Regions from separate parts of the Clostridium sp. CTA-7 genome, predicted to be linked through region 1. Evidence: a T-box and tRNA genes for the amino acid it is inferred to sense, from the RefSeq annotation. Region 1 holds a T-box; the other holds one or more tRNA genes.

Region 1 (7,666 bases):
TTTATACATACTATTACTAGGAAGGGAGTGGAACCCATGCTTGTACTAAAGCTTGTATATAATAAGGATCTAGATTTTGTAAGAGAAATTCAAGAACTAAGGACTGTTCTAAGAAAAAAACACATAAAAATTGGAGTAGTAGAGAGTGTGGAATTAGATAATCATATAGTTAAAGTACTATGTGATGATGAAGATTATAATGATAGAATAAGAGAAGTTATAAACTTATATATAAGTAATATTTTATATAAAATCGTTATAGAGAAATATAAAGAAAGAGAAATGTTTGATTTTTTAACTGAAAATTACTTTTTTCTTAAGCAGGATGAAGTAATAGAAGTTGAAGAAGAGGTTATGAAAGTATTACTATGTGAAGAATATTTAAAATCAGAAAATTTGATTTATTGCATGAATAAGATGAACTGTGTAATAGAAAAAATTAAAGGGTGTTTAGAAGAAAACTCAGAGATAAACATAAATGGATTTATTAGATTTAGAATGAAGGAATTAAGAGAAGATATAGAAAACATAATAGATAAGGTAATAGAAAGTTATATGGTTGAAAAAGAATATAAAGAATTTGTAAAATTATTAAAATATTTTGTTGATATACAAGAAAGCAAGATAGATGAAATAAATATATGTATAGATGAAGGTGGCAATTATTATATAAAAGATAGAGAGAAAAAAGATATTTTTAATGAATTTATGAAGGAATTAATAGAATGTAGAATAGATAGTGATGCAAAAATGGAAGATATAATAATAAGTGGACTAATAACTAATGCTCCTAAAAAAGTAATAATTCATGGAAAAGATAACTGTTTAAATAAGGAATTTATAAACACTATAGAAAATGTGTTTGAGGATAAGGTAAGTTACTGTGAAGGATGCTCCTTATGTACTGAAAAACAGGTTAAATTTTAAAATTATATTGACAAGTTTTTTAACAGATAATATAATTACTAGTGTTAAGAAGAAACAAAGCCGTTTCTCACCTTACGGCATAGCTTAGTAAGGTAATACATTCTTATTTTAATTTAGTATTATTTAGATTAAATTAATGTATATTATGAGGACGGCGTAGTGCTGTCTTTTTTATTTGTCTTTTTGAGTAATAAATACTTAGAGATAAGTAAAATTATAAAAATTCTCTTAAGGAATTATATAAAGAAGAAAGTAATAGTTATTATTACAAATAAAAAAGCACTATATAATGCTAATTAGTTCCTATAAGTGGAATTAGATTATAACTAATTAGGGGAATAGTTTAGTTAGAAAAGTAGTAAGTATTAAAAAAATATTTGTACTTAATTAATATTGAGAAATTATCACATAAGTGTAATTGAGATTTCCCTTAAAAGAAACATAATTTGAGAGGAGGATTTTATTATGCCAAAAATGAAAACGCACAGAGGTGCAGCAAAGAGATTTAAGAAAACAGGTACAGGAAAGTTAAAGAGAGCTAAAGCTTTCAAGAGTCATATCTTAACAAAGAAGAGCTCTAAGAGAAAGAGAAACTTAAGAAAAGCTGCTTATGTTTCAACTACTCAAGAAAAAGCAATGAAAAAATTATTACCATATTTATAAGATTGTAGGAGGATTGAAACATGGCAAGAGTTAAAAGAGCAGTAAATTCACGTAAAAATCACAAAAAAGTATTAAAGCTTGCAAAAGGTTATTATGGTGGAAAGAGCAGATTATTTAAAACTGCTAACGAATCAGTAATAAGAGCTTTAAGAAATGCTTATGTTGGAAGAAGATTAAAAAAGAGAGATTTTAGAAGATTATGGATAGCAAGAATTAACGCTGCTACAAGAATGAATGGTCTTTCATATTCAAAATTCATAAATGGTATCAAATTAGCTGGAATAGACATGAACAGAAAAATGTTATCAGAAATAGCTATAAATGATCCTAAGGCATTTGCAGATTTAGTAGAAGTAGCAAAAAGCCAAATAAACAAATAATCTACTGCGGCCATATGGTCGCATTTTTTACTCTTTAGGGAATTATATTTCTAAATTTATTGTGGATAAATATTCTAAGATATTTAGCTATTAAAGCTATTTCCTAAAGAGTAAAAAATATGAATATAGTGCGCGTGCAAGATTTTCCTCAGACAAGCTTAGGAAATGCATATGCACTAAAAAAAGTCGACGGCTCGGCAAGCTCGCCTTGGCGACTTTTTTTATAGATAAATATAATAATATATTAAAAATAGTGTATAATAATTAGTATAAAATTTTAGTATATCTAAGAGGTGGAGGATATGCAATTTAGTTTGAAAAGTAAAATTAAGTTAAATGGAGTTCAAATATTGGCATTAGGCTTTTTAGTAGTTATTTTTATAGGTGGAACCATACTTTCATTACCTATTTCATCTAGTAGTGGGAAGCCAACTAATTTTTTGGATGCTATTTTTACATCTACTTCAGCAGTATGCGTAACAGGTCTTATAACATTGGATACTAGTACCCACTGGAGTACTTTTGGGCAAACTGTTATTATGACTTTAATTGAAGTTGGTGGTCTAGGGTTTATGTCTTTTGCAGTATTAATATCTTTAATATTAGGTAAAAAAATAACTCTAAGGGAAAGACTTGTAATGCAAGAAGCTATGAATACATATTCTATTCAAGGACTTGTAAAAATGGTACAATATGTATTAGTATTTACGGTTTCAGTTCAATTTTTTGGAGCTCTATTATTATCAACTCAATTTGTTCCAGAGTATGGAATTGCAAAAGGCGCTTTTTATAGCGTTTTCCATTCAATATCTGCTTTTTGTAACGCTGGGTTTGATTTATTTGGAAAAAGTCTTGTTGGGTATTCAAGTAATAGTGTAGTTATTTTAGTAATAAGTGCATTAATAATAATAGGTGGTTTAGGGTTCACAGTTTTATTAGAAATATATGAGTTTAAAGGAATAAAAAAATTATCTCTTCATTCCAAATTAGTAATAATAACAACAGCTATATTAGTATTTGGTGGTGCTATTTTAATGTTAATATTTGAATACACTAACCCAGAAACCATAGCAAATATGAATTTTAAAGATAAGCTTTTAAATTCATTTTTTGCATCAGTAAGTCCAAGAACTGCTGGATTTAATAGTGTATCAACTAGTGGAATGACATTAGCAAGTAAATTTTTAACTGTAATTTTAATGTTTATTGGAGGATCCCCAGGCTCAACTGCTGGTGGATTAAAGACAGTAACTTTTGGTATATTAGTATTAACAGTTATTTCCGTAATAAAAGGAAGAGAAGATGCAGAGGGTTTTGGAAGAAGATTTACTAAAGAAGCTGTTTATAAAGCATTTACTTTATTATTTATAGGTGTATCATTAGTAATATTTGCAACAATGATTTTATCATATACTGAGGTTGGTGCAAGCTTTATAGATTTATTATATGAGACAACATCTGCATTTGGAACTGTAGGTCTAACATTAGGACTTACTCCAAATTTAAGTTCTATTGGTAAAGTTTTAATTATGCTTATGATGTATTTTGGAAGAGTTGGCCCTCTTACTGTAATGTTGGCATTAACTAGAAAGGGTAAAAAATCTGGATATAAATATCCAGAAGGAAAAATTTTAATTGGTTAAGGAGATGGATTTAATTGTCTAATAAGCAATTTGTAATTATAGGGCTTGGAAGATTTGGATCTTCAATAGCAAAAACTTTATATTCTTTAGGAAATGATGTACTAGCAATAGATAAAGATGAAGATATAGTACAAGAAATATCAGATAGTGTTACACATGCTGCACAACTAGATGCAACGGATGAAAATGCCTTAAGATCTTTAGGAATTAGGAATTTTGATGTAGCAGTGGTTACAATAGGAGATAATATACAATCAAGTATAATGGCTACATTATTAGTTAAAGAACTTGGAGTTAAATATATTATTGCTAAAGGCCATAGTGATTTACATGCAAAGGTTCTTTATAAAATTGGAGCAGATAGAGTTATACTACCTGAAAAGGATATGGGAGTAAGAGTTGCCCACAATTTAGTTTCAGCTAGTATTTTAGATTATATAGAGTTATCAGCAGATTATAGTGTTATGGAAATTCAAGTTTTATCTGAATGGGCTGGTAAAACTTTAAATGAATTAAGACTTAGAAGTAAGTATGGAATAAACGTTATGGCAATTAAAAGAGATGATGAAGTTAATTTATCACCAGCAGCTGATGATATAATAGAAAATAATGATGTAATTGTTGCTATAGGATCAGCTGAAGATTTAAATAGATTAGAAGGTATGATAGCTAAATCAAACTAACGAGGTGCAAATTTTTGATTTATATAGAAAGTAAAGAAAATAATTTATTTAAGTCTACAAAAAAGCTTAAGGAAAGAAGATTTAGACAAAAAGAGGGTAAGTTTATTTTAGAGGGACTTCGTTTAATTGAAGAAGCCGTAAAAGCCCGTATGGAAATAGAGTTTATAGTTTTATCTGAAAGAGATAAAGATATATTAGAGTCAAGTACCTTATTAAAGGAATTTATAGCAGAGGATAAAATTTTTGTTTTAGAAAAAAAATTATTTTCACAATTAGCGTCTACAGAAAATCCTCAAGGAATTCTTGCTGTAGTAAAAAATAAGCAAATTTCCGTAGATTTAGATGGTGAATTTTTCTTAGTATGTGATAAAGTTCAAGACCCCGGTAATTTAGGAACCATAATAAGAACAGCTCACGCAGCTGGAGTAGCTGGGATAATATTAACTAAAGGAACTGTTGACATATATAATGATAAGACAATAAGATCTACAATGGGCTCTATATTTTATGTTCCAATTTTTTATGATGATGAAGAATTTAATATTATAAAAAAGCTTCAAGAAAGTGGTGTTAGTTTAGTAACAACATCTCTTGAAGAATCTAAAAACTTTTTTGAAGAAGATCTAAAAGGAAAGATAATGTTAGCTGTAGGCAATGAGGGAAATGGAATAAGCAATGAACTTTTTAACTTAGCAAATAAGAGAGTTAAAATTCCAATGCCAGGAGGAGCAGAATCTTTAAATGTAGCAATAGCAACATCAATAATTTTATTTGAAAAAGTAAGACAAAATTTAATATAGAAATAATTAGAAACTTACTATTGAAATTAACTAAGTTTATTTGTATAATAGATTGTAAATTGAATATATAAAGACTGAGAATGAGAAAGTAGATATAAAGGACTTTTCAGGGAGAAGTGGTCTAAGACTGGAAACCATTTTAAAGAAGTTTATATTGAAGTTCCCTCAGGAGTCCTAGAGATGAAAGTAATAGTAGTTTCTAGCGGTTTTAACCGTTATTTAAATTTGAGTTGGGTTTTAAATTTATAAAATTTATAAACCAATTAGGGTGGTAACGCGGTACTTCGTCCCTTTTATAGGGGGCGAAGTTTTTTATTTTTATCAAAAAAGGAGGAAATATAAGATGCAAGAAAAGTTAATTTCTATTAAAGAAAATGCATTTAAAGAATTAACAAATGTAAATACTAGCTCAGAATTAGAAGAAATAAGAGTTAGATATTTAGGTAAAAAAGGAGAACTAACTACTATATTAAGAGGTATGGGAGCATTATCTCAAGAGGAGAGACCAATAGTAGGAAAACTTGTAAATGTAGTAAAAAAAGAAGTTGAAGATAAGATTGAAGAAATAGCAAAAGGTATTAAAGAAAAAGAAAAAAATGCTAAATTAGCATCTGAAGTTATAGATGTATCATTACCAGGAAAGAAAAATTTAATTGGTAAGAGACATCCTCTAGATTTAACTTTAGAAAGTATGAAGAATATCTTTATATCAATGGGCTTTACAGTAGAAGAAGGACCAGAAGTTGAGTTGGATCATTATAATTTTGAGGCTTTAAATATTCCAAAAGATCATCCAGCAAGAAGTGAGCAAGATACTTTTTATATAAATGATAATTTAGTATTAAGAACTCAAACTTCCCCAGTTCAAATTAGAGTTATGGAAAATCAAGCACCTCCTATAAAGATGATAGCACCAGGTAAGGTTTATAGATCAGATGCAGTTGATGCAACTCATTCTCCTATATTCTATCAAATGGAAGGATTAGTTATTGATAAGGGAGTAACTTTTGCAGATTTAAAAGGTACTTTAGAACTTTTTGCAAAGAAGATGTTTGGAGATAAAGTTAAGACTAAATTTAGACCTCACCACTTTCCATTTACAGAACCTTCAGCAGAAATGGATGCAACTTGCTTTGTTTGTGAAGGTAAAGGATGTAGAGTTTGTAAAGGAAGCGGTTGGATAGAACTTTTAGGTTGCGGAATGGTTCATCCTCAAGTATTAAGAAATTGTGGTATAGATCCAGAAGTTTATAGCGGATTTGCCTTCGGATTTGGCGTTGATAGAATGGTTATGCTTAAATATGGAATAGATGATATCAGACTATTATACGAAAGTGATATGAGATTTTTAAATCAATTTTAATTATAGGAGGTAAAAGAGATGAAAGTACCATTTAATTGGTTAAAAGATTATGTTGAAGTGAATATAGATGCAAAAGAACTTGGAGATAGATTAACATTATCAGGTTCAGCGGTAGAAGAAGTTATTACTCAAGGTGATACAATTAAAAATGTAGTTACTGGAAAAATTGTTGAGATAACTACACATCCAGATGCTGATAAATTAAAGGTTTGTCAAGTTGATATAGGATTAGCTGAAAATATTCAGATTGTTACAGCTGCAACAAATATGAAAGAAGAAGACGTAGTACCAGTTGCTATTCATAAATCAATTTTAGCAGATGGAACTGAAATAAAAAAAGGTAAGCTAAGAGGAGTAGTATCTAACGGTATGTTCTGTTCAGAAGAAGAACTTGGAATAGCTGGTGATGAACCTGTTCATGGTCTTATGATATTACCTAAAGATGCACCTCTTGGAATGGATATAAAAGAGTATTTAGGTCTTAATAAATCAATATTAGATTTTGAAATAACTTCAAATAGACCAGATTGCTTAAGTATAGTTGGAATGGCTAGAGAAACTGCAGCAACTCTTGGAACATCATATAAGATGCCTAGCTTTAATTATGAAGTGAAAAATTCTGAAAATATTAATGATAATCTTAAAGTTGAAGTTAATGACTCTTTATGTAGAAGATATATGGCAAGAGGCGTTAAAAATGTTAAAGTTATGCCATCACCAGGTTGGATGCAAGAAAGATTATTAGAGGCAGGGGTTAGACCTATAAATAATATAGTTGACATAACTAATTTTGTAATGTTAGAATTTGGTGAACCTATGCATGCTTTTGATGCAAGAGAAATAGAAAGTAGTAAAATAGTTGTAGAAAGAGCTAAAGAGGGAGAAGTTTTTGTAACATTAGATGAAATTGAAAGAAATTTAGATTCTAGTTTCTTATGTATAAAAGATGGAGACAAAACTATAGCTTTAGCAGGAATAATGGGTGGATTAAACTCAGAAATTAAAGAAGATACAACTGAAGTTATCTTTGAATGTGCAAATTTTGATGGAACAAATATAAGAGTTAATTCTAAAAAACTTAATTTAAGAACTGAAAGTTCATCAAGATTTGAAAAAGATATAGATCCAAATCTTGCAAGACTCGCAATAGACAGAGCTTGTGCTTTAATATGTGAGCTTGGATGCGGTGAAATAATTGAAGGAACTA
Region 2 (7,666 bases), on a different contig from region 1:
CTTTTTTTGTACTTATTCCAATAAAATGTGCATAAAAATAAGTATATGGTAGGAGGGGGATAAATAATCTGAATATTCTGGATAATAAGAGTCGTTTATGATATTCTATAAGTAATAAAATAGACTAGAATAACCTGCACTTAAGATGGTTTTTTGAAAATAAATTATAAACCAGAGATTTAAAATTTATCAACATAAGAATTTGCTAAGAACGCGATTCAAAAATTATTTAGATTTTAAATGAAAGGTAGGTGTAATCATAATATTTAGAAAATATTATGAGAAGTTATGAGAAATTATACAATAAAAAATTTAAGAAATATTGGACTGATAGGACATGGAGCATCAGGAAAGACCTCTTTAGTTGAAGCATTATTATTCAATACAGGTAATACTGATAGATTAGGTAAAGTAGAAGAGGGAACAACAGTTACAGACTTTGACCTAGAAGAAAAGAAGAGAAGAATTTCACTTTCAGCGTCTATTGCTCCAATAGAAGTAGAGGATACAAAGATAAATTTAGTAGATATACCTGGTTACTTCGATTTTTCAGGAGAGCTGATACAAGGAATGAGAGCTGTAGATGTAGCTACAATAGTTGTATGCGGAGTATCGGGAGTTCAAGTTGGAACAGAAAAGGCATGGGATTATTGTAATAAAATAAAATTGCCAAGAACATTTTTCATAAATAAGTTAGATAGAGAAAATTCAAGTTATGAAAAGACATTAGAACAATTAAAAGAAAAATTTGGGATAAGCGTTGTACCTATACAATTTCCAATAGGTAGTGAAGAAGAATTTAAAGGTGTGGTTAATGTCATATCAAAAAAAGCTAGAATACATGATCCTAAAACAAATAAAATTGAAGAAATAGATCCTCCTGAAGATTTATTAGAAAAGATAGATGAATGTAAAAAAATGATAATGGAAGCTGTTGCAGAAACAAATGAGGAACTATTAGATAAATATTTCAGTGAGGGAGAATTAAGTGACGAAGAAATATATAGTGGACTTATAGAAGGGTGTGCAAGTGGAGATATAGCACCAGTAATGTGTGGAAGTGCATCTAAGGTAATAGGTATGAGATGCTTTTTAGAAGATGTAGTTGAATGCTTTCCATCACCTAAATATTCAATTTCACAGAAAGCAAAAAATTTAAAAAATAATGAAGAGGTATTCATAGACTTAAATGAAGATAAACCCTTTTCAGCATTAGTTTTTAAAACTATAGCAGATCCTTTTGTTGGAAAAATATCGTTGTTTAGAGTAATAACAGGAAAGTTATCAAATGAGGTTACTGTAGTTAATAGTAATAAGGATAAATCTGAAAAATTAGCTAATATCTTTTTCATAAGAGGGAAAAACCAAATACCTACAAAAGAAGTTGTAGCAGGAGATATAGCTGCTATTGCCAAACTACAATACACTGAAACTGGTGATACTTTATGTGACATAAATAATAAAGTTATATATGATAAAATGAATTTTCCAAAACCTTCGATATCAATGGCTGTATTACCAAAAGCCAAAGGTGATGAAGATAAAATATCAATGTCATTACAAAGATTATTAGAAGAGGATCCAACATTTACAATCACAAGAGATACGGAGAATGCAGAAACTATAATTTCTGGTATAGGTGAAACACACTTAGATGTTATAGCTAGTAAGCTGAAAAATAAATTTGGGGCAGAAGTTATTCTAAGACTTCCTAAGATACCATACAGAGAAACTATAAAAGGTATTGCAGATGTTCAAGGAAAACATAAAAAGCAATCTGGTGGACATGGACAATATGGAGATGTAAAAATAAAATTTGAGCCAAGAAGAGATGGAAAAAATGAGTTGGAATTCGTTGATAATGTTGTTGGAGGAGTTGTACCAAGAAATTTTATACCAGCAGTAGAAAAAGGACTTAGAGATTGTATTGAAAAAGGGGTTCTAGCAGGATATCCCGTTGTTAGTTTAAAGGCTACCTTACATGATGGATCATATCATCCAGTAGATTCATCAGAAATGGCATTTAAAATGGCAACATCAATTGCATATAAAAAAGGATTAGAAGCAGCGAAGCCAGTTTTATTAGAACCTATTATGCATGTAGAGGTGTTAATACCGGATGAATATATGGGAGATATAATAGGCGATATTAATAAAAGAAGAGGAAGAGTTCTTGGAATGGAACCAGAAGGAAAGTTACAAAAAGTTAGTGCTGAGATTCCTTTATCAGAAATGTTTAAATACGCTACAGATCTAAGATCAATGACTCAAGCGAGAGGAAGTTTTATAAGTGAGCTTGAAAGGTATGAGGAGGTTCCAGAGTTAGAAGCTAAAAAAATAATTGAAGAAGCTAGAAAAAATTAAATCTGGGAGTAGTGAATAAATATAAATTTAATGAGAAAAAATAATATAGAATTAATTTTAAGTATAGAGGTATATACTAAAGAAAAATAGGAGGGAAACTATGCCAGATTACAAAATGGATATAAGTGAGAGACTAGGACTTAGTGAATATAGTAATATATTTGACTATATGGGTGTAGTAGATAAAAATGATAATTTTACTATAACCTTAAATAGTAATTCAAAAGAGGATATAAATATTATTACTTCTATGCTTAGGGATAGTAACTTTTCTATTTTAGAAGAGGGAGTAAACCAAACAGGTAAGTATTACATTAATGCTAATAAGTATAAGTAAATAAAAGGCTATTAATCACTTGATTAGTAGCTTTTTATAATTTATGGTAAAATGTTTAATATAAAATAAATCATAGGAGGATTAAAATGAAGGCTGAAATAATAGCAATAGGAACAGAAATATTATTAGGTGATATAGTTAATACAAATGCACAGTATTTAGCTAAGGAATTAGCTAATCTAGGAATTGATGTTTATCATCAAAGTGTTGTTGGTGATAATGAAGATAGAATACTTGAAGCATTTAAAAATGCTTTTGAAAGATGTGACTTAGTTATTACTACTGGTGGTTTAGGGCCTACTCAAGATGATTTAACAAAGGAATTAGGTGCAAAATATTTTAATAAAAAACTAGTTTTACATAAACCATCCTTAGATTGGATTAAAACATATTTAGACATGAAAGATGAAGCTGTAGTAGAAGCAAATAAAAAACAAGCATATTTTCCAGAGGATGCAGTAATCTTACCCAATTCTAATGGAACAGCTCCAGGGGCAATAATATCTGAAAATGATAAGATACTAGTAATACTACCAGGACCACCAAGAGAAATGAAGCCTATGTTTAATAATCATGTAATTAAGTATCTAGCTGGAATAACAGGTAAAGTTATAAAATCTAAAACATTAAGATTATTTGGAATTGGGGAAAGCTTAATGGCTAAAAAGATAAATAACTTAATTCAAAATAGTACTAATCCTACTGTTGCACCATATGCTAAGGATGTTGATGTAACTTTAAGAATAACTGCTAAAGGAAAAGATGAAGATGAATGCAATAATTTAATAAATCCTGTATATAAAGAAATAAAAGAAGTTCTTGGTGAGTATATATATGGAGAAGATGAAAATTCTTTAGAAGCTGTTGTTGCAGAAATATTGTGTAACAAAAATTTAAGTATAGCTACTGTAGAATCATGTACAGGAGGTCTGGTTGCTTCTAGTTTAATTTCTTATCCGGGAATATCAGAAGTTTTTAAAGAGGGTGCTATTACTTACTCAAATGAAGCTAAGATGAAGAGACTAGGAGTTAAAAAAGAAACTTTAGATAAGTATGGAGCTGTAAGTGAAGAAACAGCAAAAGAAATGGTAATAGGTATAGCGAGAGAAGCAAAAACTGATATAGCTATTTCAACTACAGGAATAGCAGGACCTGGTGGAGGAACTAATGAAAAGCCTGTTGGGCTAGTTTATATAGGTGTATTTGTGAAAGGAAATGTAGTTGTGAAAAAATTTAATTTTACAGGAGATAGAGAAAGGATCAGAAGAAAGGCTACAATGAATGCACTTAATATTTTAAGAAAAGAACTTTTGAGCACTAATTATTAAAATGGGGAATAAAATAATCCCCTTTTATACTTTTAAAAAGTAGGGGATTATTTTTTGTATATAAATAAAATGGGGGAGAGGCGATTAACTGTGGAAGCTTTCTCGCTTCATTATAATTATGTCCATTAATTTATAAAGTTATACACTACAAAAGTTAAAAAATAGACATCATAAAGTTTAAAATGATTATGAATTAACTAAATTTATTTTAAAACTAAAAAAGAAAGGGTATATATATGAGAAAAGTTTTTAGAGCAAACATGTATTTTTTAATAATATTATTAGCAGAAATATTTGGACCAATTGCACTTACACCAATTTATCAGGCTATAGGATTAAGTGATGTAAGAATAATACTATTTTTAACTCACATGATAATATTTTTACTTCCAGCATTAATATATTTAATAGTAACAAAATCATCTTTTAAGGATACACTTAAATTAAACAAATTACATTGGAAAGATACACTTTTAATTATATTATTAGCTTTTTTAGTGCAACCTATAATGACTTTCTTTTCAGTAATTTCTACGTTTTTCTTCAACAATGAAATAGGAGCATTTATATCTCAAATAACATCAACACCATATATATTTCTTTTATCCTTAGTTGCACTTTTACCAACAATAACAGAAGAGATCACAATAAGAGGTATAGTTCTTTCAGGATATGAAAATAAAAATAAATATATAGCTTCAGCAGTAACAGGATTATTTTTTGGACTTTTACATTTAAATGCACAACAATTCCTATATGCTGCAGTATTAGGTTTTATACTTGCATTATTAGTTAGAATAACTAATAGTATATTTGCATCTATGATAATACACTTTATAGTAAATGGAACATCAGTAACTATTGCAAAGTTATCAAGCTATATTACAAATGGATCATCTGTAATTGGTGATGCAGCTGAATTAACACTTAAAAATATAGCATTATCAGAAAAGTTAATTTTATTAATAACATATGGGGGAATTGCCATAGTATTTGCTAGCTTTGTTTTTCTAATAATAAAAAAACTAGAAAGATTAAATGATAATAGAAAGATAGAAAGTTTAAATTATACGAGAGGGAAAGTTATATTAGATGATGAAAGAATATTTAATATCCCTTTTATATTATCAATAATAGTATATATAGCAGGTATGACTATTTTTATATAACAAAAAGTTAGGAGTTAATTAATCTCCTAACTTTTTGTTATATAGAATTTAATTAGATTTTGTTATAGAAGAAGATTCACTATAAAACATAGAGAATTCTTTAGAATTTATCCAACCTCTACAATTTATACAATTATCAATAGGTAAATTTACATAATACCATATTTGTTTATTAACCTCAGCAGAATCTAAAATTCCAACCTCCATTCGTATGTTAATTTTTCTAATCAATTGAGAGGAATCTATAGGAGCTATATATAATTTGGCAGCACTATTAATTATTCCTACCTTATAAGAAGGAGTAGCAAACTTTATAGACAAATTACTATTAGCTTTTCTGGACATTTCATATTTTTTTCTTATACTATTGTATTGATTTGATGTTATCATTAATTGTTTTTTCATTAGTGAAAGTTTTTTGTCATAATAAAAATAAATAGCTACTAATGATAATATTAGTAAAATAAATAATATATATTTCATAAGAAACTCCTAGTAATACTATAATTTATTATATTTATAGATTTAAGTAAAAATTACTTAAATTTATATTTAAATTTATAAATATAAAACTATATAAAAAATAAAAAATAAAAATCATTAAAAACGTTGACATATGGTAAAAAATTTTATAAAATAGAATTCGTTAAGGCTCGATAGCTCAGTCGGTAGAGCAGAGGACTGAAAATCCTCGTGTCCCTGGTTCGATTCCTGGTCGAGCCACCAGGAAAGCTAACTAATTTAAATTAGTTAGCTTTTTTTATTTTTAGTGAAAGTAGTAATAATCTTCTTTATTTAAACTTATTATTTAAATGAATACACTCTAATTTTAAGTATTTTATTTATAAAAACAATTTCATATGAGTTTAGTATATTAATGTAACACTAATATGTTTAGAGCATTTAAAATAAAAGGTATAAAATAACTCTTTACAAGTTATGGTAAAAGATTTAATATATAATTATAAGTAATTATTATAATTAATTATACTTTAAGCTTAACTTAAGAAATACTTAAGAAGTATATATTAAAATAAGAGTATATAATTAATTAATTTTAAAGAGTTAAATATATTAGGAGGGATGCATATGTTGGAAAAGTTAATTTTATCAGATGAGGATTATGATTACTTAGCAAAGGGGATAGCACTGGGGGCTGGGATAGGAATCCTTATGGGATTTTTCATTGATAATATAATATTGACATTTTCAGCATGCTCTGTTGTAGGAATAATTTGTTCTCTTGTGTATTCCTTCTATAAGAAATCAAAGCATAGAATTAGTTAAAATAAACCAAAAGGCACATTTTAGTGCCTTTTTATTATATATTTTCTATTTGCCAGTTTATAGAGAGTTTATTAATTGATTTTAAAAAGTCATTTGTTTTAGAAAAAGGCTTACTTCCAAAGAAACCTCTAAAAGCTGATAATGGACTTGGGTGTGGGGCGGTAATTATAAAGTGATTTCTGTTAGTTATGAGACTCCTTTTTGCTATGGCTGGATTTCCCCACAATATAAATACTATTGGATCCTGCCTTTCATTAAGTAAAGAGATTATTTTATCAGTGAATATTTCCCATCCCATATTTTTATGGGAGTTTGCTTCATGAGCTCTAACTGTTAAAACTGTATTTAATAGTAAAACTCCTTGATCAGCCCAGCTTTTTAAGTAGCCATTATTAGGTATGTAACACCCTAAGTCATCAGAAAGCTCTTTATAAATGTTAAGTAAAGATGGTGGAGTTTTAATACCTTTATTAACAGAAAAAGATAATCCGTGTGCTTGATTTGGACCGTGATAAGGATCTTGCCCAAGAATAACAACTTTTACATCTTTAAATGATGTGAATTTCAATGCATTAAAAATATCATACATATCAGGATAAATAGTTTTTGATTTATATTCTTCTGTTAAAAATTTTCTTAAATTTTGATAGTAGTCTTTGTCAAATTCATCCTTTAATAAGTCTTGCCAATCATTGTTTAATATATTTTTCAAAAAATCACCTCTATATAAAATTATTTCAGTATTGATTAAAGAACTATAATAATATTTTTCTCAAAAAATCATAATATATTAGATTTAAGCAATAAAAAATTATCATATACATATCTAAGAATAATATATATATGATAATTTTGGAATATATTAATGTTAATTAGGCAAAAACGTTACCTAGAATGTCTTTATAAGTAAATAGAATTAAAATAAAGAAAAATAAAGAAAATATCATATAAATGTGAATAAGATACATAATTTAAGATATATTAATAATTAAAAGGTGATATTATGTAATTCGTCACTTATGACACGGATTTGAATTGATAACAAAGTTAATTAAAAAAATTAAAAACATTGTTGACAAGGAAATCCATAAGTGATAAGATAAGAAAGTCGCTTGAGGGCGATGAAGAAAATGGTCTTTGAAAATTGAACAGAATATAAGTTAAGTAAACAAACCAGCAAT

The links. A T-box is a leader RNA that pairs with one kind of tRNA and senses whether it is charged. The one in region 1 lies ahead of pheS (phenylalanine--tRNA ligase subunit alpha), so its partner is inferred to be a tRNA-Phe.
Region 2: it has a tRNA-Phe gene. The T-box ahead of pheS (phenylalanine--tRNA ligase subunit alpha) is inferred to sense a tRNA for this amino acid. The anticodon was not compared.

What each region holds. Positions count from the first base shown of each region.
Region 1 covers NZ_BAAAAV010000003.1:331,550-339,215, reverse strand. The annotation lists gene ytxC (putative sporulation protein YtxC) at 37-927, shown strand; gene rpmI (50S ribosomal protein L35) at 1,393-1,590, shown strand; gene rplT (50S ribosomal protein L20) at 1,611-1,970, shown strand; gene ACYUEX_RS07710 (TrkH family potassium uptake protein) at 2,273-3,613, shown strand; gene ACYUEX_RS07705 (potassium channel family protein) at 3,628-4,296, shown strand; gene ACYUEX_RS07700 (TrmH family RNA methyltransferase) at 4,311-5,096, shown strand; T-box leader at 5,164-5,391, shown strand; gene pheS (phenylalanine--tRNA ligase subunit alpha) at 5,440-6,459, shown strand; gene pheT (phenylalanine--tRNA ligase subunit beta) at 6,478-7,666, shown strand, end outside.
Region 2 covers NZ_BAAAAV010000015.1:3,745-11,410, forward strand. The annotation lists gene fusA (elongation factor G) at 289-2,364, shown strand; gene ACYUEX_RS18405 (hypothetical protein) at 2,465-2,701, shown strand; gene ACYUEX_RS18410 (competence/damage-inducible protein A) at 2,788-4,029, shown strand; gene ACYUEX_RS18415 (lysostaphin resistance A-like protein) at 4,266-5,198, shown strand; gene ACYUEX_RS18420 (hypothetical protein) at 5,247-5,681, opposite strand; tRNA gene ACYUEX_RS18425 (tRNA-Phe) at 5,849-5,924, shown strand; gene ACYUEX_RS18430 (hypothetical protein) at 6,288-6,485, shown strand; gene ACYUEX_RS18435 (uracil-DNA glycosylase) at 6,520-7,197, opposite strand.